2 regions of the Marinomonas dokdonensis genome follow, and region 2 is predicted to be linked to the other one. Evidence: predicted binding sites of a transcription regulator. Region 2 holds the regulator's gene; the other holds the start of a gene.

What was found. Region 2 encodes LexA, which represses DNA repair genes until DNA is damaged. Its sites were predicted from a motif close to TACTGTNTANNTANACAGTA; they were not measured.
Region 1: umuD (translesion error-prone DNA polymerase V autoproteolytic subunit) is a predicted target of LexA. The motif match lies at 9,775-9,794, and genes of this name have one in related genera.

What each region holds. Positions count from the first base shown of each region.
Region 1 is NZ_JBRAND010000002.1:651,702-666,555, forward strand. Features, by position in the region: gene ACUM5Y_RS07545 (putative bifunctional diguanylate cyclase/phosphodiesterase) at 1-2,271, opposite strand; gene ACUM5Y_RS07550 (DUF1513 domain-containing protein) at 2,385-3,506, opposite strand; gene ACUM5Y_RS07555 (imelysin family protein) at 3,509-4,552, opposite strand; gene ACUM5Y_RS07560 (di-heme oxidoreductase family protein) at 4,565-5,941, opposite strand; gene ACUM5Y_RS07565 (imelysin family protein) at 6,046-7,341, opposite strand; gene ACUM5Y_RS07570 (hypothetical protein) at 7,506-8,090, opposite strand; gene ACUM5Y_RS07575 (BaiN/RdsA family NAD(P)/FAD-dependent oxidoreductase) at 8,436-9,629, shown strand; gene umuD (translesion error-prone DNA polymerase V autoproteolytic subunit) at 9,810-10,256, shown strand; gene umuC (translesion error-prone DNA polymerase V subunit UmuC) at 10,256-11,527, shown strand; partial or broken gene ACUM5Y_RS07590 (retention module-containing protein) at 12,118-14,854, shown strand, end outside.
Region 2 is NZ_JBRAND010000004.1:192,875-207,728, reverse strand. Features, by position in the region: gene fabD (ACP S-malonyltransferase) at 1-134, opposite strand, end outside; gene ACUM5Y_RS11770 (fatty acid synthesis protein) at 134-1,081, opposite strand; gene rpmF (50S ribosomal protein L32) at 1,093-1,272, opposite strand; gene ACUM5Y_RS11760 (YceD family protein) at 1,291-1,833, opposite strand; gene ACUM5Y_RS11755 (Maf family protein) at 1,949-2,545, shown strand; gene ACUM5Y_RS11750 (DUF4892 domain-containing protein) at 2,547-3,374, opposite strand; gene ACUM5Y_RS11745 (alpha/beta fold hydrolase) at 3,367-4,293, opposite strand; gene sixA (phosphohistidine phosphatase SixA) at 4,256-4,741, opposite strand; gene ACUM5Y_RS11735 (DUF4389 domain-containing protein) at 4,728-5,012, opposite strand; gene ACUM5Y_RS11730 (NAD(P)H-dependent glycerol-3-phosphate dehydrogenase) at 5,005-6,033, opposite strand; gene ACUM5Y_RS11725 (protein adenylyltransferase SelO) at 6,061-7,482, opposite strand; gene ACUM5Y_RS11720 (DEAD/DEAH box helicase) at 7,510-8,859, opposite strand; gene dinG (ATP-dependent DNA helicase DinG) at 8,964-11,087, opposite strand; gene lexA (transcriptional repressor LexA) at 11,157-11,777, shown strand; gene ACUM5Y_RS11705 (hypothetical protein) at 11,845-12,111, opposite strand; gene ACUM5Y_RS11700 (DUF6586 family protein) at 12,113-12,580, opposite strand; gene topA (type I DNA topoisomerase) at 12,577-14,854, opposite strand, start outside.

The sequences.
Region 1 (14,854 bases), on a different contig from region 2:
TTAATAAACCATTCTATGAGCTTTGGCTTTTTTGTTATCTTCCTCTGTCCATTCCACGATAGGAGAGGGCTTGCCAAAATAGTAGCCTTGTAGCGTATGACAACCTAGGGAAATAAGCATGTCGGCCTGCTCTCGTGTCTCAATACCTTCTGCAATCACCTTCATGTTCAAGGAGTTTGCTAACTGAATGGTCGATTTAACAATATCAGTATGGCGTTGGTCTTCCGGTAATGGAGACACGAAGCGACGGTCAATTTTCAAGATGTTCGCAGGAATGTCTATCAGCTGGCCAAGGGATGCCTGACCCGTACCAAAGTCATCAATGGCAATGGAGAAACCGTATTGAGACAGCGCTCTAAGGCGCTTGTGTATGAGTGGATGGGTCATTACCGCACTGGTTTCGGTAATCTCCAGTTCCAGCATTTTATGCAGCCATGGGTGCTCGGTGATTAAGGACATAAGTAGGGCAAAGAACATATCGTTCATAAGCTCCTGCCCTGCCAAGTTAAAGGCAATGGGGGTATTGATATGATCTTTGTGCCAGCTTTCTAATACCACTACTAACTCTTTTATGAGGTTTTCTGCTAGCTGTGGCAATAAGCCAAGTTCTTCCGCGATGCGGATAAAAACAAAAGGCGACACAAAGCTGCCGTCTTTTTGAGGCCATCGTGCCAAGGCTTCGAATGAGCAAATGTCGCCATTAGGGGAAACCTGAGGCTGTAGCCAAAGAGTGATCTCTTTACGCTTAATGGCGGCGCTAAGTTTCAATCCTAAGCGGTGTTCTTCAACTAATTGAGTTTCTAGCTTATCGTTAAAGTAAGAGAATCTGTCTGCACTGGTGGAGTATTCCAGCGCCATTTCACATTGCTCGATCATTTCCTCTGCTGAATTCCCTTCACCTTGATGATAGGCAATGCCAACCTGATAGTTCATGTTCAATGTGTTGCCATTAATGGTGATGTGGTTAGGCAATAAAGATTGAATCAGGGTTGAGAGGTTTTTTTGGATCAAATACGTCTGGTTCAGAGGAATGAAACAGGCGAATTTTACACCACGTAGGCGTCCAATCACTGCTTGCTGGCTGAGTTTCTTCTGGAGGATTTTAGCAAAACTCAAGATGATCTTATTCGAATTATCTTTGCCATACTGCTTATTCAATAACTTAAACTGGCTGATGCGAATGATGAACATGGCGCCCGTTAGGTGCTCATTGCGGGAGCGAATAAGCTGATTCGTCTGTCGGCAGAAGTATTGATGATTCGGCAGTTTAGTCAGTGGATCAAAGTAGGTTAGGCGGTTGTTGGTCAGCTGAGTACTTTGTAACTCTTGCTGCATGGCTTTCAAGTGCGTAATGACCTGTAAATGCAAGACATAGTAGCCATGATTGGTCAGAGTTGCTCGGTGAACTTCGATCTCAATGTTTTCATCGAGTTTTAACGTGCACTCCGTGGTGTTGACTTGCCAGAAGTACTTTTCCGAGGTGTTTTTATTCTTAATGGGCACCAGCCAATCGAGGATCTTGGTATTTTCAATTTTTTTGCTTTTGCCATTGGTTAGTAACTTTTGTGCCAGTTTGTTGGCTTTTAATACCTTGCCACGGTGGTCACAAAGAATAGAAGGGGAGCCTGTGTGCTCAAAAAACTCTTGGTAAAGGGCGTGATTTTTATAGAGCTTTTTATAGAGTAAATTAATGTGAGACGTGTTGTCTTCTAGGGTCAGAATAATTCTTGAAACGGCAATGGGTAGACCAATGTTCAAGGTGAAAAAGGTTAATAACTGAAAGTAAAAAGGCGACATGGAATCAGGCATTGCTGAATAAGCGCTGTCAGCCACTAAATAAAAAGGCAAGATATTGACGATGATGGCGACCAGTGAGGCCTTAAAGCTAAACAGTAAGCGGGTCACCAAAGGAATCGAATAAAGAGCAATCAGAGCGTATTTCTGTGCGTAGAAGCTATCGCTGCTGAGCAGTAGAAACATGCCGGTAAAGGCGAGGAAAGCTAAAAAGACTTTTGCAATCAGCTTGGTATATTGCTGGCTAAAGTAGAGTAATCCGCATAATACGAAAATGAATGCAGTGTTAACCGCTAAATTGGCAAAATCACCTGTTTGTATGGCAAACGTCGTGTGGTAGATCTCGATGCCGATAAAGATGGCCAAAGAGAGCGCGATAAAAATTCTTAGAGCACTCTGCTGGAAGGCCTGCTCGTTCTGTTTACTCAAATGATCTTGTCTAATAAAGAAGAACTTTTTGAGAAGGTCAATAAACATCGATTAACGTTCTTTCATAAAAGGTAAAATAAGCTGTTATGTTTCAGCGTCTTAACACTACATTACATAAAAATAAGACAAATAACTACTTTTGTTTTAAAAAATAAATATGGTCATATTCGCTGTTTGGCAATGAGATTTAAGTGATTATCCCAATGATAGCCAGCATGCTTTTTCACCAAGGATGCAGTGTTAACCACAGGGTTACAAAGTAACTGTTTGCCACTACCACTTGTTAAGAAAAATTCATGGTTGTTTTCAGTGGCAGCGATACCGCATACGTCTGTGCAGTTATCTATCCCCAAAAACTTTTTACTGGCCACATGCCAATAGGCCACTAAACCGCCTCTTGGAGTACTGATCGCCAAGACTTCACCGCTCTTATCAAATCGCACGCTGCCACAATACTGCTTAAAACGCATGCGCACGTTTTCTGGCAGTGCCAGTGGTTCAATCGTTGAGCTATTGATATTGGATAAGCCAACCAGTGGTACGTTCTCCCACGGTTCACCTTGGTATTGGAAACCTAACGCAACTATGCCCTTAGGGTTTACATCAAGGTGGCGGATGCTTAATTGATGCAGATCTTGTGTGAAATTGGCTTGCTGCAAAACAGCGCCATCCTCTAAAGATACATAGGTTGCATTGGGCGCCATGGTATCGAGATTCAGTATGTCTCTGTCATGGTCTGGGTGGGTTTTAAGACCACCGTTAGCGATCACCAGTGTTTGCTCGTTGAGTAAAACGGATTCATGGGGGCCTATGCCGTTACTACTAAAGCTTTGTAATACTTCGCCACTGGGCCAAGCTCTAATGAACACCTTACCTTGTCCTGTCGGGTAATGGTTTTCTTGGGTGATCAGCTTTTGGCCATCGCGTGTGAAAATCGCATGCCCATAGAAATGGTGCTCTGGGCTTGGTTCAATGCGCTTCACTAGGGCTTGCTGGTGGATGTCATAAAAGTCTATGTAGAAGCCTGGACGGCGAGCCACGATGCCGACAATGGCCTCATTGGGATGCAACACGGGGCCGTGTGCTCGTGCAGGTAGGTCTGCAGACCATAATATGTTGCCTTGTTCATCAAATAGACCAAAACTATGTCGGCTGTCTTTGGTGAACGCGGATGCATATAAGCTAGAGGCGGAATGCCCTGTCAAAGCCGCCCACGAAGGAGCGGTCTGGATAAGCCCCGTACCCGCAAGGCTGGCTGTTAAAAAATCTCTTCTGTTCATCATGATTAGTCACCATCTCGGCTGTTAAAACCGATTTGGAAGCCTAATTGTGTCATCAGGCTAACTAGGGCACTCTGACTTTGTGAGATAGAAGAAACCAGCGGACGGGCTAATTCAATGCGTTGCTCTTTTGTCAGCCCTTCCCCAAAGAAGTTATCTGGCAATTGTAGAGCAATGGTAACGTTCTCTTTGAGTTGCTCTTCAAGCTGTTCAGCAATTTCTGGTTGGCTTTCTAGGGCAATATCATACAAGGATGGGGAACCGGTGTGATAAATTTCACGATAGGTCTGTAGGTTCTTTTGTATGGTCTTTAGAGACATATCGCTGCGGTAGAATTCAGCGAGCTTAAGATTACCGTGGCTGTTATAGCCAATCGGGGTTTCCAGTTTAGAGTCTTTGACGGCAGACATGTGCTCGACCCATTGCTGTAGGTATTGCTCGAAAGCAACCTGATTAGCATCGAAGCTTTCGCCTTCTTCACTATACACCCAGCTTTGTGGTTGTGTATTAGACCATTCGGTGCTCACCGCTTTGGCGCTTTCGTAATGATGCAAGGAGACTTTTTCGAGCAAGTGGCAATGTTCTTGCGAGGTCATTGGTGAGAAATCAGGGTGGAAGAGTAGGGATTCAATGGCGGTTAAACCACGCACAGCGATACTGGCGGAGTTCCAAAACTTAGGGGCTTCCATGGTTTCTGGATTTTGCGATAAAACTCTTAGTTGTCTTTGCGTTACGCCTTTTTTATCTGGCCAATACTGGAACGCGTAATAGCGCATAAAGTAGGTTACTGGGCCAAAGTTAAGCCACTGTACTTCTTGCCAGTCTAATACGTTGGCTTTGAAGTCTTGCTGAGCAAGCTCAAGTGCGGCTTCAGATGGTTGGCCACATAAGGCCGTTACATCTTGGCGAAGTTTGTCGGCAGAGCTTGCGTAGGCCTGATAACCCTGCACAATCACTTTGTCGGTAATGCTGTTAAGCGGTTGTTGCCAATCCGCAGCGGTAACAAAAAGAGGTAAATAAGCGCCGAGTGTTAAGGCGAGTTTTTTCATAGAGAGATTCATTTATAGAGACTCCAAAAAACGTTGTAAAAGTAAGCGTTGTTGCGCATTAAGTTGTGTGTATTTCTCTTTACTAGGAAGGGCCTCTCCGCCATGCCATAAAATGGCTTCTTCGAGGCTTTGTGCTCTACCATCGTGTAAAAAACCGATGCGACCTGAAATCTTTTCAGACAAACCTAGCCCCCATAAAGGAGCCGTCCGCCATTCTCTGGGTTCAGCTGAGGCTTCAGGAAACTCGCTGGCCAGTTCATCACCCATATCATGTAATAACATGTCGGTGAAAGGGAAGAAGGTACGGTTGTGCAACACGCTAAATTCAGAGCTGTCGTCGGTGACCATTTTCGGAGTATGACAAGCGCCGCAGTTAAGGTCATCAAAGATAGCTTTGCCATCCAAAAACCATGGTTGTTTTAGGTTTCTCATGGCTGGAGGTGCAGACAAGGCAACAAAACTATTTACCAGATGAATCTGGCTGCTGTCGACTTCTAAATTTTCTAGATGTGGGCTATTGCCGTTTGGCGCGTTGCGGCAGTTAGATTGTGCTTCAGTGCAGTCGCCAAATGCAGCGGGAAAGTCTGGTGTAGATAAGCCCAAATCGGTATTAAACGCATTTTGGTTCTGGGCTGAAACACTTGGCATGCTGGCTTTAAAACCAAAACGGCCAAGTTGAGTTTGGCCCTTATATTTGACCCAGCTTGCTTTACCACTAATGCCGTCTCTATCTATGTCATTAGGGTCCGCTTTGCTGAGAATGTTTTGTTGGGGGATATTATCTAATAATCCCATGCCCACCAAGGGTGGGGAGACTCGCATGGATAAGCCAGTGTTGCTGTTCATTGGCCCGTAATGCAGTGTGTCCCAAGTTAAGATGGGTTTTCTCAAGGTGACTTTTGTACCATCCGCTAACACTTCCGTTTTGTATTGGTAGTCAAGATGGTAGTCCCCCTCCGACAGTACGCCCGCAGTATGGGCAATTTGAAATTGTTGGCCGTATACGGGGTCGCCTGTGTGCTGGTAAATATCCGTATCCGCAAACTGCGTGGTAAGTTTAGGGCCGAGTCTTACGAGAAAAGAGGGTATCTGACCGCCTGCAATGCCATCTTCTGGGGCATGGCCTCGGCCATTATTGATATGACAATTATTACAGGAGCGAGCGTTAAAAATCGGGCCGAGTCCGTCGCTTGCGGTCGTCGAAGAAGGTGCCGGTATCCAAAACTTTTGGAAAATGGCTTCCCCTAAATAAAAGTCTAACTTTTGCTCAGCACTGATGCCGGGTAGGGGATCTGCATAGCTGGCATCGCCATAGGCGTGATTGGTTGTGAAAAAACCGACGCATAGGCTGGCCGTTGCAAAGAGTTGGATAGGTTTTATGGGGCTCATGAGGGCGATATTATCATGTACAAGAAGCCGTAATATAGGCTTAAACAAACAAAAACGCGGTACTTTACGAAAGTAAAGTACCGCGTTGGCAAGCGAGTTGCGTATTATTCGAATACAGCGCTTGGGTTATCTAAGCTGTCTGAACCTTCAAGAGTGATGTCTTGTAGGCCTAGCTGACGGATAATGTCTTCTGTAACACGAGTCTCATCAACCAAAGAGTCAACGAAAGTTTGTACTAGCTTGTTGCCAGCCGTGTTGTTCATTGCAATTAGCACGTCAAAAGTTTGACCTTCTGCGGCAGCGTCAACCATGGCTTGACCAGCGGCTTCAGTTAGTTGCAATTGGAACTTCATTTTTGCATCAAGCTCAGGAGCATCGCTTGCTACTAATGCGGATAAAGAAGCACCTTTCACCCAGCTACCGTCTACACGTTGGTATTCACCAAGGTAAACGTTTTTGATGCCTTTCGCATCGTAGTAGTGTGACCAGTGAGTGTTATCAGAGAAACAATCGTGCTCTTCTTCTGGATCGTGAAGCATAAGGCCTAGCTTAGTACGTTCACCACCAAGTTCACCGTAAGCAAGGCTACCCATACCCGTCAAGATAGTAGATAGACCACCTTCTGTGCCTTTCGCCATTAGCTCGCTGCGTGCTTCGCCGCCTTCTTGCCAGCTAGCAGCCATCTCTTCTAGGTCAGAGATTAATAAGTCTGTTACCGCACTTAGGTACTCACGACGACGCTCACAGTTGTCGTTTGTACAATCTGTTAGGCTGTAGTCGCTTGCAGGACGCTCACCCGCACCAGGGTTAGTGCCGTGTAAATCTTGGCCCCATAGTAGGAATTCGATCGCGTGGTAGCCACTTGCAACGTTTGCTTCTACGCCGTCAGCTTCTTGAAGCTGTTCAGCAATGAATTCTGGTGTGATAGTTGTTGCGTCTACAGTTTCGCCACCAATGGTAAGCGTTTTGTTTGCAATAACATTTGCTGTGTAAAGCGGGTTGATATCAGACTCAGAGCCGTAGCTATCAGTCGCAACATAGTCGATTAGACCTTCATCTAGTGGCCATGCGTTTACTTTACCTTCCCAATCATCAACAGCAGCGTTACCGAAACGGTAAACTTCACTTTGCTGATATGGAACACGAGCCGCAATCCAAGCTTCTTTTGCTAGTGCTAGGTTTGCTTCTGTAGGAGCGGCCAAGAAAGCATCGATCGCTACTTTAAGATCTTGTGCAGTGGTTAGGGAATCTGCATAAATGGCCTGTGCAATATTCGCGTAGTTCACAACTACGGCACTTGAGGTAACGCTTGTTGATGTGTCGTTTACAGATTGACTACCACAAGCAGTTAGTAATGCGCCAGCTACGCAAGCAGCAACAGGTGTTAGAAACTTTTTCATTTTTTGCAGCTCCAAAATTTAGTTTGTGCAAGCATAGTATTAGAAATGAAAACGGTTATCAATAGTGTTTTTTGTGACAAATTTACTCTTTCCATAAAAAAAGCCTAACGCGAAATGGTTAGGCTTAATTAAACAGAAACAGGATTGTTAAAGGGGGGAGGTTTTTAACCCTTGCACTGGTAATTAAAGTAGCTTTGTGAAGACACTTTAAGGTTGTAGTCACATGCGTGCTCACGCATTAGGTCTTCTCCTTCCCAAGACACACTCATGCTGACAGGCGCTTCGTTATGGTAGCTCGGAATAAAGCGATAAGCTGCAATCACATCGACGCTGCTATCGGCACCTAGCTGAACTGTTTGTCCAATTAAACGCTGGTTCGTTTTTGGGTCATATAAAGTGTAATCCGTTGTGTATTCTTCTGCGCCATTTTTGTGGTCAAAACTCAACCAAATTTTACGGTAGGCTTGTGGCTTATTGGTTGGGTTCGTGAGCTTTAGTCGGGTATAGATAACCTGTGGGTGAGAAAGGCTACCTTGAGCATTCTGGCTTACTTTGACAAAGGAGTAGCCTGTGGTTTTTTGCCAAGGGGTTTTACCACCAAAGGATGCATCTACGATCTCAATGGTTTGCTTGGCAAAAAACTTGTTCCCATAGTCTATTACATCTTTCGCAGGTGCATATAGAGCAAGGGATAGAAAGCCAAAAAGGAAAAGTTTATTGATATTGCGAATAGGGTTTTTAATTTTCATGGTTAAAACGTCCTTACAATCAAATATACTGTTTGTTTATACAGTACTGTATATATAATCAGTACTGTTGTAAAGCTTGTGTCAGTAATTAATTTCACTTTTAGCTTGCATTTAGTTGAGAATTCTCGCCTGAAAATTATTTTAAAAAGCTCTGAATAAATGTTTGATTTTATGTAAGTTGCTGATAATAAAGGGTTAAAATGTGATGCCCACAGCCTTCTTCACGGTTTCTGTGGACAACATTGGTCGCGATGAAAAGCCTATGAAAATCAATAATTTTTCGTATGTTTTGCGTAGGCGTAGCAATAAAAAGCGTAAGCCTTATAATGCGGCTATTAATAATTTATGAGGTTTTTCGTGCAAAAAGTTGATGTGGTAGTGGTGGGTGCTGGAGCATCGGGTTTGATGTGTGCTGCAACGGCTGCTTACCGAGGGCGACGGGTTTTAGTCATAGATCATGCTAGAAAAGCAGGTAAGAAGATTCTAATGTCTGGAGGCGGGCGCTGTAATTTTACCAACCTAGATGCGGAACCTAAGCATTACATATCGGATAACCCACACTTCTGTATTTCCGCGTTACGTCGTTTTTCCCCTTATAACTTTGTCGAGCTGGTTGATCGCCATGGCCTAGAGTATGTTGAAAAAGCGCCAGGGCAATTTTTTTGTGAGCACAGCGCGAAAGATCTATTAGACATTCTATTAACCGAATTAGAATGGTCTGGTGCTGAGCTACAGCTGGAGACCAAGATAGACGACATTGTTTATCAAGACGCTGGCGGCATTCTTATCCAAACCAATAAAGGTGAGGTGAAGTGCGACTCGTTAGTTATTGCCACGGGGGGATTATCCATTCCGACCATGGGCGCGACTGGGTTTGGTTATGAAGTGGCCAAGGCAGTAGGACATCATGTGTTTGATACCCGAGCCAGCTTGGTGCCGATCACCTTACAGCCGAGTCGTAAGGCGGAGCTAGCTGAATTGTCCGGTGTTGCGTGTGACATTAAAGCCACTGCCAAAGGCATGAGTTTTCAAGAGCCTATGTTGTTCACGCACCGCGGTGTCAGTGGCCCCGCTATTTTGCAAATTACTAACTTTTGGCAACCGGGTGAGCCGCTATCCATTAACATTGCGCCATCGCTAACGCTGGAAGAGCTGACGAGTATTCGCCAGAAGCAACCGAAGAAAACCTTTGAGAATGTACTAAACAGCTTATTGCCAAAACGTTTGGTGGAGCTGATGGCGCTTAGCTTGCCTTGGCTGACAGAAAAAACCGCTCAGGTGTCGAATGAGCAGCTCCAAGCTCTACACGAATATCTTAGTAACTTTGATATTGCCCCCAATGGCACGGAAGGGTATCGCACGGCTGAAGTCACTCTTGGTGGTGTGGATACTAAAGAAGTCTCTTCTAAAACCTTCGAATCACAAAAGCAGGCGGGGCTATATTTTATCGGTGAGGTGCTGGATGTAACAGGCTTCCTTGGGGGCTATAACTTTCAATTCGCCTGGAGCAGCGGCTATTGTGCTGGGCAATATGTGTAGTTTATTAGTTCTATTCCGTTCCTATTAATAGCACTGTTAAATGAAGCGTTAAAGCCAGCTCTGATTCAGGGCTGGCTTTTTTGTGACGCTGTTTTATCGGGCTAAATTTCGAGGATTGGTTGCGAATACAGTGGAAATCTAATTATACTGTATGAATATACAGTATTGGTTGGATTTATCATGAAAGTCACATATATGGGCTCTGTCGAGTCCGCTGCATACTGGGCGATGAGCCCACTAAAAATCCCGCTTTATGTGGAATCTGTGTCGGCTGGATTCCCTTCACCCGCTCAAGATTTTGTGGAAAAAACGTTAGATCTAAATGAGTTTTGTGTGGCGCACCCTGCGGCAACTTTTTATGTTCGGGCGCAAGGGGACTCCATGGTCGATGTGGGCATATACACGGGAGATGTGCTGGTGGTTGACCGGTCTTTAAGTGCTCGCCATGGGGATATTGTGATTGCCTGCATTCATGGGGAGATGACGGTAAAAACACTAGAGCTTAAACCTAATGTTTTGCTGCGTCCCAAAAATAAAGCTTATAAGGCCATTACGATTACAGAGGAATCTGAATTGGAAATCTTTGGGGTGGTGACAGGTGTTGTGCGCAAGTACGGTCGTGCTTGATGGAAAAAGTCTTCGCCTTGGTTGACTGCAATAACTTCTACGCAAGTTGTGAAAAGCTGTTTCGCCCTGATCTTAAGCAAGTGCCTATTGTGGTGTTATCGAATAATGACGGCTGTATTATCGCGCGCTCCAAAGAAGCGAAAGCCCTAGGTGTGAAAATGGGTGTGCCTATGTATCAAGTGCAAGGAGACCTGCAAAAACACGGGATTGTGTGTTTTTCGTCGAATTATGCCTTGTACGCTGATTTATCCAGTCGAGTGATGAGTATTTTGGAGGAAGAAGCGCCTCAGGTTGAAATATACTCCATTGATGAAGCCTTTATGGATTTGACTGGCATAGCGCCTTTGGAGTCCTTGTTGGCTTTTGGGCAAAGGGTTAAGGCTAAGGTCGATAAATGGACGGGGATTAGTGTGGGAGTGGGGATTGCTCCGACAAAAACCTTGGCGAAATTGGCTAATCACGGAGCTAAAAAGTACCCCGCAACCGGGTCAGTGGTGGATCTCATGGATCCCGAGCGTCAACGACGATTATTGGCTTTGGTGGATGTTGATCAGATTTGGGGTGTTGGTCGTCGTACAGCCAAGAAACTTCATGAAAGAGGTATTCATACGGGCTTGCAGCTTGCTGACGCTGACCCTAAAAGTATCCGCAGTGAGTTTTCTGTGGTGCTAGAGCGAACTGTGCGCGAACTCAATGGTGTGTCTTGCTTGAACCTTGAGCTCATGCGACCGGTAAAGCAGCAGATTATTTGCAGTCGGTCTTTTGGCTATAAAGTCACAGAGGCTCAACAGCTTCGAGAAGCCATTGCCAAATACACGAGCCGAGCAGCTGAAAAGCTGAGGGAAGAGCAGCGCTTTTGCCGTTTGGTTTGTGTCTTTATTCGCACCAGTCCTTATATTCCTAATGAGCCTCAGTATGCACAAACCTTATCCACAGAGTTGCCTTTTCCAACGAACGACACGCGGGAGTTGCTCGATGCAACAGAGAAATTGTTTAACCGTATTTGGCGGGCAGGCTTTCGTTATGCGAAAGCAGGGGTGATGTTGACGGATTTCTATGAGTCTAGAAACTTACAGCAAGACTTATTTCGTGAAGATAAGGGCAAACGAAACTCAGCAAGCCTAATGCAGGTCGTCGATAAAATTAACCTTAGTGGTCTTGGCTATGTGTATTTTGCTTCTCAAGGTGTGTCTCCTCAATGGTCGATGAAGCGTGAATTTTTATCGCCAGCGTATACGACCAGATGGCAAGAGTTGCCCGTTGTGTTTTAAGTTAATGGCTTTGTAAAGCTAGAGAAAAAGCGTAAATGAGACTGTAAATACGCGTGCACTAATAAAAAATGTCATGAAAAGGTACTTCTTCTCCCTGAGGTTTGGTTACAAATTATTAACATTTGGTTACTGAAATGGTGAGTAAGCGGAGAGTTTTCTCTTAATTACCACCAAAAAATAGCTGTTTTATCCTTGTGATCTTCTCGTTGTGGGGCAAATCAGCAAGACAGGCTAAGGGTTGGCCTATTCCATTCTTTAATCCTATAACAAAACACAGTATCCCTTGAGAATAGAGGCTTGTATTGGCATGCCTGCTTTAGGAAAGGCTAGTGCCTAATCGCTAAATTCACCTGATTCTAAGTGTGATTGCCTAAAAAACAGTAAGTCAGAGATCATTCTCTTTTCCAAAAATTACTAAATTTATAAAAAATCGACTCACAAAAACGGATGTACATTTTTATATTTCTGTGTGTGTCTAAATGTTAAGAATTGTCATGGATGTACCAAGGTACAATGGAGCAGCAACTATTCTTTCTGTAAGGTTAATTACTATATAAAACATTTACTTACAGATTATGAGGGTGTGCCCTATGAGTGATAATCAAGCATTGACCGTTGATATTTTAGTTAAGCCAATAGGTTACCTAGCGATAAACCAAGGGACGGTTGATCTTCACTCGGGTGATGGTGAAGTACACACCCTAGCTGATGACATCATGGTGTTTTATGAAGACACAGTCGTGGTGAATAATGCCGCCAGTGGCAAAATCGTTTTCTTTAATGGTTTGTCGGAAGATATCGTTTTCGGCCCAGGAGATGTTGTTCGTATCAAAGACGAGGTTTTCGTTTCCAGTGAGCAAGATGATTTAGCAGCATTAGCACAGAATGCCGAAGCAGAAATTGCAGCATTACAAAATGCCATTCTAGCTGGCGAAGACCCCAGTGAAATACAGGAAGCACCTGCCGCTGGAGAGCAGTTTTTTCAATACAGCTTGGGGCAAAGCTACTCCGTTAATATCGACCGAAATGCAATCTACTCATTAGCAAATTATGGTTTCGATACGCAAGGAAACCCTTTAGATCACTTGTCTCTGCCAAACTTTGGTTACCTAACACAAGGTGTGCTACGTAACATCAATCCAGTAGATGAAACCCAGAATGAAGGTAGCATTAACAATGCTGTTGAAGAAACGCTAACCTACTCAATAGAAGGTGCTGCGCCAACGGGCTTTATCCTAGATACCGTGACGGGCGCATGGACATTTGACACGGATAATGCTGCTTACCGCTACTTAGCTGCAGGCGAGGTGGAGAATCTAGAGGTAATCATTAGCATATCGGATGCGAGTGGTAACATCGTTGAACAGATCATTAATATTGCAGTAACTGGAACGAATGATGTACCGACTGCAACGGCAAATATCACAACTCAAGCGGCTGCAGGGGATGGCCTTGTTACGGGTAGCGTAGATGCCATTGATGTGGATGGTGACACGCTTTCTTATTCGTTAGTTGAAGACGTCGCGGGTTTTGTCCTTGATGCTGAAACCGGTGAGTGGAGTTTTGATCCAACCGATGAAGCTTATGTAGAGCTTGCCCTAGGCGAAGAAGCTGAAGTTGTCGTGTCGGTTGTCGTATCAGACGGCAACGGCGGCACCACGCAACAAGACATTACCCTAAACCTTGTGGGTACGAACGATGCCCCAGTGGTAGATGCAACGAATACAGTAGATGCCAGCGATATTGCTGAGGTTGTAACTGGTAGTGTCGATGCAACCGATGTAGATGGCGACACGCTTTCATACGAGTTGGTTGAAGAAGTTGCAGGTTTTACCCTTGATGCTGAGACTGGCGAATGGAGCTTCGACCCAAGCGATGAAGCCTATGCAGAGCTTGCCTTAGCTGAAACCGCAGAAGTCGTTGCTTCAGTTGTCGTATCAGACGGCAACGGCGGCACCACACAACAAGACATTACCCTAAATCTAGTAGGCACAAACGATGCACCTGTAGCCGATGCCACCAATAATGTGGATGCATCCGGTCATGTATCAACAAGAAGCATTCCTCGATTGGTTGTCGGCAGTGTGGGGGCTACCGATGCAGATGGTGACACCCTTTCTTATGCAGTTGTTGAGGATGTAGATGGCTTCGACATTAATCCAGATACAGGCGTTTGGACGTTTGACCCAAGCGATGAAGCTTATGCAGAGCTTGCAGAAGGTGAAACCGCTGAAGTTGTGGTTTCTGTTGTGGTATCTGACGGCAACGGTGGTACGACGCAACAAGACATTACCCTAAACCTTGTTGGTACAAACGATGCCCCAGTGGCCGATGCAACGAATACAATAGATGCCAGCAATATCGCTGAAGTGGTAACTGGCAGCGTAGATGCCACCGATGTAGATGGCGATACGCTAGCTTATGCCTTGGTTGAAGCCGTTGCAGGCTTCACTCTAAACCCAGAAACGGGCGAGTGGAGCTTCGACCCAAGCGATGACGCTTATGCTGAACTTGCGGTCGGTGAAGAAGCAGAAGTTGTCGTATCGGTTGTGGTATCTGACGGCAACGGTGGTACGACGCAACAAGACATTACCCTAAACCTTGTGGGTACAAACGATGCCCCAGTAGCTGATGCGACGAAAACTGTTGATGCCAGCGATATTGCTGAGATTGTTTCCGGCAGTGTGGATGCGACCGATGTGGATGGCGATACCCTTGCATACGAGTTGGTTGAAGCCGTTGCAGGCTTTACCCTTGATTCTGAAACAGGTGAGTGGAGCTTCGATCCAAGCAATGAGGCTTATGCTGAACTTGCGGTCGGCGAAGAGGCTGAAGTTGTCGTGTCGGTTGTGGTATCAGACGGCAACGGCACCACCACGCAACAAGACATCACCCTAAACCTTGTCGGTACAAACGATGCCCCAGTGGCGGATGCAACCAATACGGTAGATGCCAGTGATATTGCTGAAGTGGTAACTGGCAGTGTGGATGCCACCGATGTAGACGGTGACACATTAACTTATGCTTTGGTTGAAGAAATCGACGGTTTCACTCTAAACACAGAAACGGGAGAGTGGAGCTTCGACCCAAGCGATGAAGCCTATGCAGAGCTTGCCTTAGCTGAAACCGCAGAAGTCGTTGCTTCAGTTGTCGTATCAGACGGCAACGGCGGCACCACACAACAAGACATTACCCTAAATCTAGTAGGCACAAACGATGCACCTGTAGCCGATGCCACCAATAATGTGGATGCATCCGGTCATGTATCAACAAGAAGCATTCCTCGATTGGTTGTCGGCAGTGTGGGGGCTACCGATGCAGATGGTG
Region 2 (14,854 bases):
AGATCATAACCTAGCACTTCTGATGCCTCAGCGAAGGTTTGACCTATTACATCGTGTTTTTCAGCCAAATCCGCCAACATTCCCAACTGCTGAGAACCTTGCCCCGGAAAAACAAACGCTAATTCAGTATTCATTACATTTCCTCATTACAAAGACGCGCATCAATTGCAGAACAAAGATCCGCACGCGCTATATCAATTCCATATTCAATCGCACCGACAATAGCCGCACGATCAGAACTACCATGACCTTTTACCAAATTGCCACCAACACCCACTAAGCAGGCGCCATGTCGGCGCTCAGTTTGGTAAAAACTCTCGAATAAACTAGGTGCGTTAGAACCAAGAGATTGCATCTGACCTAGCAAGAACTTAAGCAAACCTTCTGAGGCTTTTAAGACTGCATTCCCAACCATGCCATCACACACAATGACATTTTTTTCACCATGAAAAAGCTCACTACCTTCGGCATAACCTAAATAAACTGGCCAAGATTTTGCCGATAACAAACGGTCAGCTTCTTTAATAACCGAGCTACCCTTTGAGTTTTCGACCCCGACATTAAGCAAACCAATCCGCGGTGGCACATCACTCAAGGCTTCCACGTAAGCAGCCCCTAACTGTGCAAAGCCTTGCAACATAGTCGCAGGGCAATGAACATTCGCACCAAGATCCACTAGACAACGCAACGGCTTAGAATGCAACTCACGTATTAACGCAGGGTAAAGCTTAGGACGCAACAAGCCCAGCACATGACGAGCCAATGCCACCATAGCGCCAGTATTCCCCATGGTTACCACCACATGACTGCGCTGCTCCTTAAGACTTGTTAAAGCTTGATAAAGGGTACTATCGCAACGACGAAATAGCCCGCGAGTCACTTCTTCATCAGCGGCAATTGTATCATGACAAGGTATTAGGGACAGTCGCGCGTGAGGCGCGGGAAGCTCAAGATGAACACCTGGAGCATAATATATATCGATCGCTATATCTGGGTATTGAGACAGCACTTCGAGTGCGCCTTCAAAAGCAATGCGGGGACCTAAGTCCCCGCCCATAGCGTCTAAAGCTACCCTGATCATGGGTATCTTAGTTACTCACCTTTAGGAGTGATAACTTGACGGCCACGGTAAAAACCATCAGCAGAAACGTGATGACGACGGTGTAGTTCACCAGTAGTCTGTTCTACAGAAAGAGTTGCGCCTGTCAAAGCGTCATGTGAACGGCGTTGGCCGCGGCGTGAACGAGTCACTTTACTTTTTTGTACTGCCATTTTTGGAGCTCCTAACTTTTACTTGGCTTTCAATTGAGCCAATATACTAAATGGATTCGGTTTTTCGTCATCCGGTGCGTCATCGGTAGACGAGGCATACTTTACAGCTGTTGGGTTGCAACCACTTTCTTCGTGATAAGCGACAATAGGTAAAGCAAGTATAATTTCTTGTTCTACCATATCTGCCAAGATTACGTCACCATCGGTCATGACAACAGGGTCGTAATCAGCCGGTATATTTTTCGCATGGTCTTCGTCATAAACGAATGCCAAGGATAAATCTAACGTCAGATCATGTGCTACAGGCCCCATACAACGCTGGCACACAATTTGTACCTTTGTTGTTAATGTACCTGTGGCAATGTAGCGCCTATCCTCATCAACTCTAAAGTCTAGATGAATAAAAGCATCACCCTCATCCGACGCCAAGAGAGCACATAGCTCCTTAAACTGGTTAAGGGGTATATTCCCATCAATCGCTGACTCATGGTTAGCGTATTTACGAGGGTCAAAATATTTAGGTAATGCGTCATTCAACATGGCGGCAAATAATATTGCCAAGCCGCCCTATTGTCAAAGTCTAAGTGCCTTGAAAGCCATTTATTTCGCTGTTTTTGTGCATATATTCAGAAAAAGAGTAAAATCTTCAAACATTCTTAGATCACGATGCATTTTTATGACCCCAAAATTAGTTTTAGGCTCTTCATCAAGCTACCGTAAAGCTCTCCTAGAAAGACTCAGAATCCCCTTTGATTGCGTGAATCCAGACATAGACGAAACCCCTAAAGCAGAGGAGTCTGCTGAACACTTGGTTCGGCGTTTAACCCTAGAAAAAGCTCAAAGTGTTTACCAACAACTTAATAGTGAGCACGCTCATTGCATTATCACGTCCGACCAAGTCGCCCTGATCAACAACAAAATACTTGGAAAGCCAAATGATCATCAAACCGCTGTTAAACAACTGCAAAGCTTTAGTGGTCAAGCGGTGTCCTTTTTAACTGGGCTCGGCGTTTACAACACCCAAACACAGCAGCAAAGCTACCGCTTAAATGTTTATAAGGTGTATTTTAGAGAACTGACGTTAAGTGAAATCGAGCGCTACGTACAGCTAGAGCAACCTTTCGATTGCGCTGGCAGCTTTAAATGCGAAGGACTGGGGGTGACTTTATTTGATAAAATGGCTGGCGATGATCCCAACAGCCTGATTGGATTACCCTTAATCGACCTTTGTGCACTACTAAGAGAGAACAAGATCAACCCATTAAGCCTATAGCTTATTTTCTCAAGCCCTCATAAACAAAGGAAATACGCCCTTCAGACAGTTCCTCGCGAGCAACATTAGCCACGTTTAAAAATCGCACCTTATCACTTAACCTTGGCCCCAGCGCCAAGGCTATGTCTGAAATATATTGATCAGCCCTTGCGATCGCCGACAATCCACCCTCTTGTTTGGCTGATACATAAGCCACAACCGTTTCACCAGGAGACAAATCATTCAAGAATCGTCTAATGCGAGGTACGTCTTGGGCGTCCATCTGAGCAACCAAATCAAAGCCTAGACCCCGTGGTGCCGCCATCTTAACTTCATCAAGACGCACCATAATGTCCCCTGCACCGCGGCGATTTAGGTACATTAGTTGATAAACACTACCTTCTTGCACCACCAGCAAAGTTTGGTTTTGATCTCCACCATACAACAAGTATTCTTTAAAGAAGTCATTCGCCCAAGCATTACTGCTACCACAGTCACGACTATGACATTCAAAAACCACAGCGTTATTCGCCGTTGCAATAGCGTCACGATAATAACGCTCTACATCCGCCAACACGGCATTACGATGAATTTTGTAGAGAGACTGATAGGCTTCCGCTTTGACTCGCAACACCTCTTCCGGCTCCCACCCGCGCCCAGCACGCTTAATTGCACCAAGAGGGATTTCGACTGAAACATCTTCTTTCGTTGAGCTTTTAATAAGCTGAGCATCTTGATAAGGCGCAATGTCTGCCACTCCCGCATGAAGCTTTGGCAAGGATAGTAGCAAGGCTGCAGCAAAGGTCATTTTCAAACTTTTTTTAACTAAGGCCTGTGGTGTTTTATTCATAATTATTCTGCCTAATAAATCGTTGGATTTCTGTTCTGACAGCAGGTGCCGTAACGGGTTCCAAATGAAAGTGATGATTCCCCGGTAACCACTTAGTCACCACGGCAGGTATTTGCTCCACCCTCTCTTGCAACCTTACATCATCGGATGAAAACAACCCTTGCTCTGCGAACAGCATAAGCGTAGGACAGGTAATCTTCGCCATAAATGCCCGCACACTTTCTTCGTCCATTTTATAAGGAGAAGGAAATTTTAAAGCACTATCATGACGCCACAACCATTTCCCGTCGCAGCCTTGGTAGCTTCCCCTGGCAACCAGATGTTCGGCCGCCGCCATCGACAGGGAGGTAAAACCTTGACTACGAGCCTTTACCATAGCGCCCATAGAGTCGTAGCCCTTAGCGCTGCGGCCAGCATTCACATGCATCGCCTTAATGGCTTTTGCTAAGGAAGCCACTCTTTCTGTGGCTTTCTCAACAAGGGGGCCTGCTGAATCCAAAATGATAAGTTTCGAGATGCCTTCAGGTAGGATGGCGGCCACCAAAATAGCCACTGCACCACCTAAACTGTGACCTAACAATACCACTGGCCCCTGCTGTTGACGAATGAGATAAACCACATCCTGAACATAGTCCCATAAATGGTAAAAGCTGCCCGCTCCTCTATGATCCGAATACCCGTGCCCCGCCAAATCAATGGCTAGACAACGATAGCCACTAATATAAGGCAAACACTGCTGAAAGCTCGCACTATTGTCCAGCCAACCATGCAATGCAATTAATACCGGTTCGTCACCCTCACCATTAGACCAACTTTGGCCTCGCAATTGAGTATGAGGTAATGAAAATACAAGCTGTTGAGCTTCCATCAAGAAACACTCATCAACATGAAGGCGAGATGAACCATTGATATTGCGCACATGCCATATACCAATCGTCAGATTCCAAACAAGCTAATGTCGCAGTTGTCATGGCAAAATCTCTCGGCAAAGGCGCATCCGCTAAATAGGCAACAAGTTCATAGGCAAAAGGCTGGTGAGTAACAAGCAAGATAGATTCGAACGGCTGATCAGCCAACCAATCCGCTATTTGCATGGCTTTACCATAGGGCGTAATCAGAGCATTAGTATCACGATGTGGCACATTACCTAGCTGATCACAAAAAATGTCAGCGGTTTGTTGAGCACGAAGATAAGGGCTCACCATCACCGCATCTAAGGCTAAGCCTTTAGCAAAAAAATCTTTAGCCGTCGCACTCACTTCTTGGCGGCCAAATTCTGTTAACTGACGCATCTCATCAGCTACATCATAACCATAGGGTTCGGCCTCCCCATGGCGCAAGACATACAGACGCTTAAGCTTCTTCATCCGTATCTACCTGGGGCCAGGGTTGAAATGGAAAAGGCTTATCTTCGGACTTGTAAGATAGGAATTCAAAAGTCTGCTGAATAAACAAAGCCACACTACGCAACCATGAGGCTAAGGTTTCTGGGTGGTGGCGCGAGCCAAATTTAATAATACTGACAACAATCAATAAGATTCCAAACACAGTGATGGCCACATTTAGCAATGCCCAATACACCAACATAAAAATCAACCTGAACCAAAACCCTTGTTCTGCATAACCTGGTTTAGACATTTTTCACCTCATCATTTGTCGCAAATTCGACATCCCATTTTTGTTCGCCAGTCATCATGGAGCCAATTAATGACTCCAGTTTAGCACCTTCAAATAATAATTTTGATAAGCCATCTGCGAGCGGCATATAAAGCTGATGTTTATTCGCTTCAGCCACTACCATGCGTAAGGTATTTACCCCTTCAGCCACCTCACCAATACTCTCAACGACTTCTTCTAAGCTTTTACCAGAACCAATGCCATAACCTACTCGGTAGTTTCGGCTTAATGGCGAAGTACAGGTGGCTATTAAATCCCCCATCCCTGCAAGGCCCAAGAATGTCATAGGGTTAGCGCCAAAGTGCACCGCAAAACGACTCATTTCCGCCAAACTACGTGTCATAATCATAGACATGGTGTTTTCACCAACGTTTAAGGCCTTTGCCAATCCACACACAATAGCGTAAATATTTTTTAGCGCCCCAGCCAGTTCAACACCCTTGGTATCCGCGTTCTCATAGACTCGAAAAGTTGGTGACTTTAACAGCTCGATCGCATGCTTACGTACCGCTTCGTCGTGACTGGCCACCACACTGCCTGTCATATGGCCAGCAGCAATTTCCTTGGCTAAATTAGGGCCACTGAGCACGCCGATTTTTTGCGTCACGGAATTACGCTTAAGTATGTCACTCATCAATTCAAAGCGCTGAGGGTTAAAGCCCTTAGTGGTACTAATGAGAATTTTATCCGCCGTCAGCAAAGGCTCAATATTCTGCACCACTTGCTCGAAAGATTTGGAAGGAATCGACACAAAAACCGTATCGCTTTCGCGAATGGCCTGCTCAAGGTTACTAGTAGCCAACAACTCTCTATGCAAAGGCGAGTCCGGTAAATAACGGCTATTTAAACCGGTTAAATTGATTTCTTCTACTTGTTGTTCATTGCGCATCCACTGGCTAACTTGGTGACCATTTTTAGCCATAATATTGGCCAACACAGTGCCAAAACTTCCGCCACCCAATACACAAACAGAATGTTTCATTTCATACGTCCTTTACCAATCTATTCACTAGGAAGAGCAACTTACTTCTAATGATTTTGCCCAACCCGGAGCTCTGCGAGCCAATGCTTCGCAAGCCGGATGCTCATCAAAGGGCTGTGTAATAAGGTTTAACAAACGTCGAAACGGTAGGTAATCCCCCGCTTCGGCGGCCTGAATCGCTTCGTGAGCCAAATAATTGCGTAACACATACTTGGGGTTTACCGTTAACATCCCCTGCTGTACTTGCTGCCAATCTTTGCCTTGTAACGAACGAATAGACATATATTCATCCAACCATGTACGAAGGCGCTCTCTGTCGATCACTTCATCAAGCAGCAAGCTGTAATCGTCTGCACTAAGCAGACTTAAACTGCGCAAGAATAAACTATAATCCAGCTTCTCCTGACTCAATATAGTGACAAGAGATGGCCATAATTTATGAAGATCTGCCACGTCACTTAAACCTAACTTTTGTAGCATCAGGCTATCATAGTGGCTTTGCAAAGCGGTTTCGTAGGTTTGTAAAATAGTAACCAACTGATCTCGCGTTAAATGACTCGAAAAACAGCGCATTAAACAATTGAGATTCCACAAGCCTACACCCGGCTGTCGGTTAAAAGCGTATCGACCTTCATAGTCGGAATGATTACAAACCCAGCTTTCATCATAGTCTTCCATAAAGCCAAATGGGCCATAATCTATGGTCTCACCGGTAAAAGAGAAGTTATCCGTATTCATAACACCGTGCTGAAAGCCATGGGCCTGCCACTTTGCAATCATGTGGGCGGTTCGCTCGACCACCGCCAGCAACATATTTTCGATGGGAGACGATGTCTCTAAACATTCAGGGTAATAATGACTCAAACAATATTGGATAAGCGCATCCAATTCATCCGTCATGCCTCGGGAAAAGAAGTACTCAAAGTGACCAAAGCGGATATGACCATTGGCTGTGCGCAATAACATAGCCCCCATTTCTGGGGTTTCACGATGCACAGCTTCTCGACTATCAAATAATGCCAATGCTCTTGAGGTAGGAACACCCAAGGCAAACATGGCCTCAGAAGCCAGATATTCACGCATACATGAGCGTAATACTGCTCGACCATCGCCACGACGAGAATAAGGGGTTGGCCCTGCACCTTTCATGTGTAGATCAATCAGCTTACCTTGTTGATCTACAACCTCCCCTAACAACACCCCACGACCATCACCAAGCTGAGGGGAAAAACCGCCAAATTGATGGCCCGCATAGACCATACTAAGGCTAGCGGTTATTGGTTGTTCACCACTTAACAGAGCAAGCGTTTCACTGTCTTTAAAATCTATAGCGAGGTTGTCAGCGAGCGTTTGGTTGCATTCAACCAAACGCTGCTCTAAGAGGGGTTGGATAAGTGTTGCCGAATAGAAAGACTCACCCAAAGTAGAAAAGTTGTGCTTTAAATGCATCTCAACTCACTTATCAATAAAGTGCAATTATGAAGACGTATTTACCATATATTCACAGCGAATCGATTCACCAACGACCTTTTCGATCTCAGGGATCATAAAAGCATCATCTTCACTGGCAAAGCTCACCGACTTACCGGTTTCACCACCACGACCAGTACGACCAATACGGTGTACATAATCTTCAGGGTCTTCTGGTAGCGCGTAATTCACTACCAACTCAACGTTATCCACATGGATACCACGTCCAGCCACGTCCGTTGCTACAAGCACTTGGATACGACCATCTTTAAAGCCCTTAAGGGTTTTCACACGTTTATCTTGAGCTACTTCACCGGATAAAATCGCGCAATTAATATTGGCTTTATGCAAGCGCTCATACAAGTCACGGGTCTCGTCACGACGGTTAGCAAAGATGATGGTACGCTGACCACCATTTTCTTCGATTAGTTGCTTCAGTACAGGCCACTTTTGGTCTGCTTCAACCGTATAAATCACCTGTTCTATATTTTGGTTAGTTGCCTCTTTTGGCACCACAGACACTTCTTTCGGGCAGTATGTCCATTGACGGGCTAATGCTTGTACATCTTTAGGGAAAGTCGCACTAAACAACATGGTTTGACGCTTTTCTTTATGTGGCGTCATACGAATAATGCTCTTAACATCTGGAATAAAGCCCATAGACAGCATACGGTCTGCTTCATCCAGCACTAAACACTCTACCTTGTTCAACAGCACTTTCTTGCTGCGAGCAAAATCTAACAAACGGCCTGGTGTAGCTACCAAGATATCAACCTGTTCCGTTTGCAAAGCGATTTTTTGTTTTTCATAACTTAAACCACCCACTAAAGAAACCACATTCAAATGACAGTTAGTGGTTAATTTCTCCGCTTCGTCAGCAATTTGAAGAGCCAACTCGCGAGTTGGTGCGATAATCAGACCACGAGCCAAATTATTAGGGCGAGCTTCTTCTAGAGGGTAATCTAAGAAATCACTGATCATAGCAATCAAGAAGGCTGCAGTTTTCCCCGTACCTGTCTGCGCTTGACCAATAATGTCATAACCCAACAATGTCATAGGCAAGGTTTCAGCTTGAATTTCACTGCAATATTCAAAGCCCATTTCCGCAATGGATTTCAATACACGATCAGGTAGATTCAAATCATGAAATCGCAATTTACCTTCAACACTTTCTACCACGAAGTCATCGATAGACCACAAGCCCTGCTTGCCAGAATCCTGTTGGGTGCTTGCTGCGGGAGTTGCAGTTTGGGAAGACTCTGTAGCCTTGTTGTTACGAGGACGCTTGTTTTGGCGACGGGTACGTTTAGGTTTTGCAGTGCTTTCAGGTGATGCGTCTTGAGTTTGGTTTTCCATATTGGAATCTTTGCTTCTTTAATCGAGTGAAATTAATGTTTCTTTGAGTGAAGTGTACCTAATTGAGTGGCGTTTATCACCCTTTCTTCTGCTTACTTAGTCTTCTATTCATAACGGTACGGAGGCAGACTGTTGATTAACTGGGAGCCATATCGCTTGGTTTTCAAACGTTTGTCTAATATGTGTATTTCACCACTGTCAGTTTCACTTCTTAATAAGCGCCCAGTGGCCTGTACCAGCCGCAACGAAGCATCAGGAATGGTGATTTCCATAAAGGGATTGCCGCCACGTTTCTGTATCCATTCCGCTAAAGTGGCTTCTACTGGGTCATCTGGCACGGCAAAGGGTATCTTTGCTATGTAAACACAGGTTAGGTAATCCCCAGGAAGATCGACCCCCTCAGCAAAACTTGCCAGACCAAATAATAGGCTACCCTTGCCCTCATCTATTTTGGCTTTATGGGAATCCAAAATAACGCGTTTAGACTGCTCACCTTGAATCAGCAGTATTTCCTGCAAACCTGCATTAACAGATTGCGCCACTTCTTCCATCTGTTTACGGGACGAGAACAAGACTAAACTGGCTTTTTGTGGGTCAACCTTGTCATTTAGATATTCAATGATCTCACCGGTATGAAGGTCAGCCCGATTAGGTTCGTTGGCCATATCAGGAACCACTAATTTACCTTTACCGTTGAAATCAAAAGGGCTGATCACACGCAGGTATTCACTCTCTTTGGGTACACCAGAACGCATATTAAAACGATGAAATTGATTGAGGGCGGTTAAGGTGGCCGATGTGACCACAGCACCAAAGCATTTGTCCCATAACTGCTGCCTTAGGGTATTAGCCGCCAATATGGGTGAGCCACCTAACTCAATATCTTGCTCCATACCCTGACCTGTCAATAACAACCATCGGGCATTAGGGGGGTAATTTAGATCATCTAAACTTGAATACAGGCGCCATAACTCAACACACTGCTCAAGGCGCCCTAGGATCACCCCTAGAATCGGCTGCCATGTTTCAGCCGTTTCAGGGGTAATTCCCATACCTTCATTTTGTTTGGTTTTCTTACACTCATCCTGAATACTTTCAATGTTATTAAATAACTTTTGATAAGAAGTTTGTAAGCTGTAAGCCAGCTGACGTAATTCATCTGGCACCACGCCAAACTCAAATCTATGTTGGTTGTTATCTTGGTCTAACCCCAAGCCCTGAATATACGGGGCTAGGCCTTGTTGAGCGTATTGAATAAAGTTGGTAATGGATTGAATCTGTTGCGGGATTTTCAACAAGAGTTGCCCAGTCAAACTCACATCATCCGTTAACTCTTGCTTAAGATTGACAAGGTTTTTTTCCAGCTGACGCAACCAAGAAATACTCTGCTGTAAACGCACCTCATGGCGGAAATGACCGATGGCCTTATCGGGCAAATGGTGACCCTCATCGAATACATAGATGGTTTCTTTCGGGGCACTTAGAATAGCACCACCACCCAAAGATAGATCCGCTAACACCAAATCATGGTTAGCAACAATCACATCTGCTACTTCAATTTCAGCCCTAGCCTTAAAAAACGGACAAGCTGAGTAATTAGCACAATTTCGATTCGTACACTGCTGATGATCCGTCGTTAAGCGACGCCAATCTTGTTCACGTATGATCCCAGACCAATTATCTTTGTCGCCATCCCATTCCCCGGCAGATATGGCAGTATCCATTTCTTGATAAAGCACAGTATTGACATCGTCAGACTGCAAGTGCTGCTCAAACAAACCCGCAAACATATCATCCATGGCTTGCTCTTCGGTACTCAAATAACCTTCTAGGTTATTCAAACAAAGATAGCGCCCCCGACCTTTGGCCAAGGTATATTTAAAGGCAAAATCCGTATGCTCCAATAAATTTGGCAGCTCTTTATGAAGTATCTGCTCTTGCAAGGCCACCGTGGCAGTCGAGATCACCAACTTTAACCCTTTAGCCTTAGCAATCGGAATCGCCGCCAGACAATAGGATAAGGTTTTACCTGTACCCGTCCCCGCCTCAATCACGGCCACATGCTTTTCTTCCAAGCGATTCCCTTCGCTGTCTTGGCGAATATTCCCCAATGTACGAGCGATAGCACCGATCATTTGGCGCTGACCTACCCTTGGCTTATGGGACTTAGCGTCAAGGGAATCACGGTAAGCTTGCTGAATTTGTTTTTTAAGTTCGTCTGAAAGCATTTAATTTATTGAGTATCGTGGATAATGCTGTATATAATAACAGTTACTGTATAAACAACCAGATGACCTATGATTAAATTAACCAAAAGACAATCTGACGTACTAGAAACCATTCGCGAATTTATTAATGAAACAGGTTTCCCACCAACACGAGCAGAGATCGCTAGGCGATTGGGCTTTAAATCCCCTAATGCCGCCGAGGAACATCTTAAGGCCTTGGCGAAAAAAGGCGCGATCGAAATGCTGTCTGGTGCGTCCCGTGGCATTCGTTTAATCGAACAAGCCGCCAACGAAGAAACCGACGAGCTCGGCTTACCCGTTATCGGCAAAGTCGCCGCTGGTTACCCTGTGCTAGCCCAGGAAAACATTGATTCACACGTCAATATTCCTGCTGCCATGTTCTCTCCTAAAGCAGACTATTTTCTGTCTGTAACCGGTACCAGCATGAAAAACATTGGCATTATGGAGGGCGATTTATTAGCCGTTCATAAAACCACTGCTGTACGTAATGGTCAAATCGTCGTCGCTCGGATTGGCGATGAAGTTACTGTAAAACGCTTTGAGCAAAAAGGCAGTAAAGTAAGGCTAATCCCTGAAAACGAAGAGTTTAATGACATCATAGTTGATCTTGAAAGCGAAGAGTTTGCCATTGAAGGCCTCTCCGTTGGTGTCATTCGTCAGGGTTTATAAGAACCTAAGCAATAGACAATAAAAAAGGTGAAGCTAAGACTTCACCTTTTTTATTGTTGTATTTTCTCTAGTGAAGAATCTTCGGGCGCATATCACCCCCTTCTAAAGACTCGGTTTCTTCACCAAAAGTTTGCTCATCAGAATACACAAAGTCTATGCCGGCATGAAACATACACTTCGCTAATTCAAAATAACGCTCTTTCAGGTAGGACTTGGTATCGTCAGAAATTTGTAACGTCGCTAATGGCTCAGTTTCTTCGCCATCTTCACTGGCAGGACGTAACACAATGTCACCATTATCTAACTCAACAATTTCTAAATAGGACTCTTTCATTTTAATACTCTGATGACTCTTCTCTAAAACGTAACACTAATTCAACCAGTTTTGATAAATAGAAGCCAACAGACGCACCTTCATCACCACCTTTACCAATCAAATCCTCACCAACCACCGCCACGGTAGACGTTCGGCATTCGAACTCAACCAAATAAGCTTGTTGTAGTTGTGAGCACCAAGACTGCGGCTGAGCAAGCAAATCCCCAAGCTCAGACAATACTGGAATGACCAAGCCCTTTTGCGCGGCTTGCTCCAATAAATTTGTCACATCCCAAGAAAATGACAAGCCATAGGCGGTACGGACTTCTTGCAACAAACCATTCAACGCACTGCGCAATTGAAAGATGGCCGAGCTTTCCAGCCCAGCACATAACCAATGCTCATTGCAGGCTTGGCTTTGTTGTATCAACCGACGGGCTGCGTCTAATTTTTGGTTGGTCGCGCTTGCGATACTCGCCCCTGTCATTTCTTTTTCTTACCCTCTTCGATGACCCACTTAGTACCAACATAGAAGGCTTTCCAACCAGTAGGCTTGCCTTCTTCTTCTGTCATCACATACTGCTCTTTGGTTTTACGACTGTAACGAATAATCGTTGGTCGACCTTCGGAGTCAGCAACAGGCGCGGTACGGAAGAAATGATACTTAGGATCAATCTGCTCCATATAAGGTAACAGCTCACTCACTAGCGGCGCACGTGTCTCTCGCTTACGAGGGAATTGACTGGCAGCCAAGAACAAACCGGTCGCCCCATCACGCAATACATAATGGTCTTCAACCTTAAGACAAGCCAGATCCGGCATGGGTACAGGGTCCATTTTTGGCGGCGCTGCTTCACCATTACGAAGCAACTTACGAGTGTTTTTACAGGTTTCGTTGGTACAACCAAAGTATTTACCAAAACGCCCTGTTTTTAACTGCATGTCCGAGCCACATTTATCACATTCCAATAAAGGACCGTCATAGCCTTTTATTTTAAAAGTGCCGGACTCAACTTCATAACCAGAACACGATGGGTTATTGCCACATACATGAAGCTTGCGCTTCTCGTCCATCAAGTAGCTGTCCATGGCGGAGCCACAAATGCTGCAACGACGCTTATTGATAAGCGCTTTAGACTCACCTTCTTCATCATCCACAGCAACAGCTTCGTCACCACGAACTAGGTTGATGGTGGCTTTACAACGTTCTTTTGGTGGCAAAGCATAACCAGAACAAGACATGAACACACCGGTACTGGCAGTACGAATTTGCATTGGACGAGAGCAAGTAGGACAAGCCACATCGGTCGGTGTCGGCTCGTTTAACATCATACCCTGCTCAGGGTCTTCCGCTTTAGCTAAAACGCCACTGAAATCATGATAGAAAGCATTTAGAGCTTTAATCCAGTTCTCACGGCCTTCTGCTATTTCATCCAGTTGCTCTTCCATCTGTGCGGTAAAGCTGAAATTCATCAAAGAATGAAAACTATCCACCAAACGTTCGGTAACTATGTCACCCATCTTTTCGGCATAGAAACGACGGTTTTCTACCCGCACGTAACCACGATCTTGGATTGTTGAAATAATTGACGCATAAGTGGATGGTCGGCCAATACCACGTTTTTCAAGTTCTTTTACCAAACTTGCTTCACTAAAGCGGGCAATAGGCTTAGTAAAGTGCTGCTCTGGCAATAGTTGGTTAAGGCTTAAGGACTCTCCTTTCGCCACATCCGGTAAGATATTATCTTCACCTTTTTTCACAACTGTTTGCATGGCACGAGTATAACCATCGAAGCGTAGAATACGGCCTTTGGCTTTAAACTCGTACTCATCACCACTAACAGTAACGGTAGTAGAAGTGTATTCAGCCGGTGTCATTTGACAGGCCATGAATTGACTGCGAATCAGATCGTATAGACGGTGGGAGTCTTTTTCCATACCCAGCAAATCATCAACACGAACATTGATATCGGAAGGACGAATCGCCTCGTGGGCTTCTTGTGCACCTTCTTTACTGCTATAGCGAATAGGTTCAGGTGGTAAATAAGCTTCCCCGAAGTTGGTGCCTATGTATTCTCTTAAAGACTCAACCGCTTCCGCACTCAAATTAGTAGAGTCGGTACGCATGTAGGTAATGTAACCCGCTTCATACAGTCTTTGAGCCAGCATCATGGTTTTCTTAACGCCAAAACCTAGACGTGTGCTAGCCGCTTGCTGCAAGGTAGAAGTAATAAATGGGGCTGAAGGCTTACTTTTTGTCGGCTTATCTTCGCGACTGGTAACAACAAAACTGGCTTTTTCCAGACGGGCGACATGTTCAGCGGATTGTTCACTGGTGGCAGGTCGATACTCTTTTTCTTGGTATTTAACCGCCTCAAATTTAATCACTTCTTTTGCTGGGGTTGCCAACAAGGCATCCAGTTCCCAAAACTCTTCAGGAACGAACGCTCGAATTTCTTTTTCGCGTTCAACGATCAATCTCACAGCCACTGACTGTACTCGCCCCGCAGATAAGCCACGGGCAACTTTAGCCCACAGCAAAGGCGACACCATGAAGCCAACCACGCGATCTAGGAATCGACGCGCCTGTTGGGCATTAACACGGTTCATATCAAGTTCAGATGGCGTCTCAAAAGCAGATTTAATGGCTTTTTTAGTGATCTCGTTAAAGACAACACGCTTGTAGCGGCTATCGTCACCACCAATGGCTTCTCTTAGATGCCACGCAATGGCCTCACCCTCTCTATCCAAATCGGTCGCG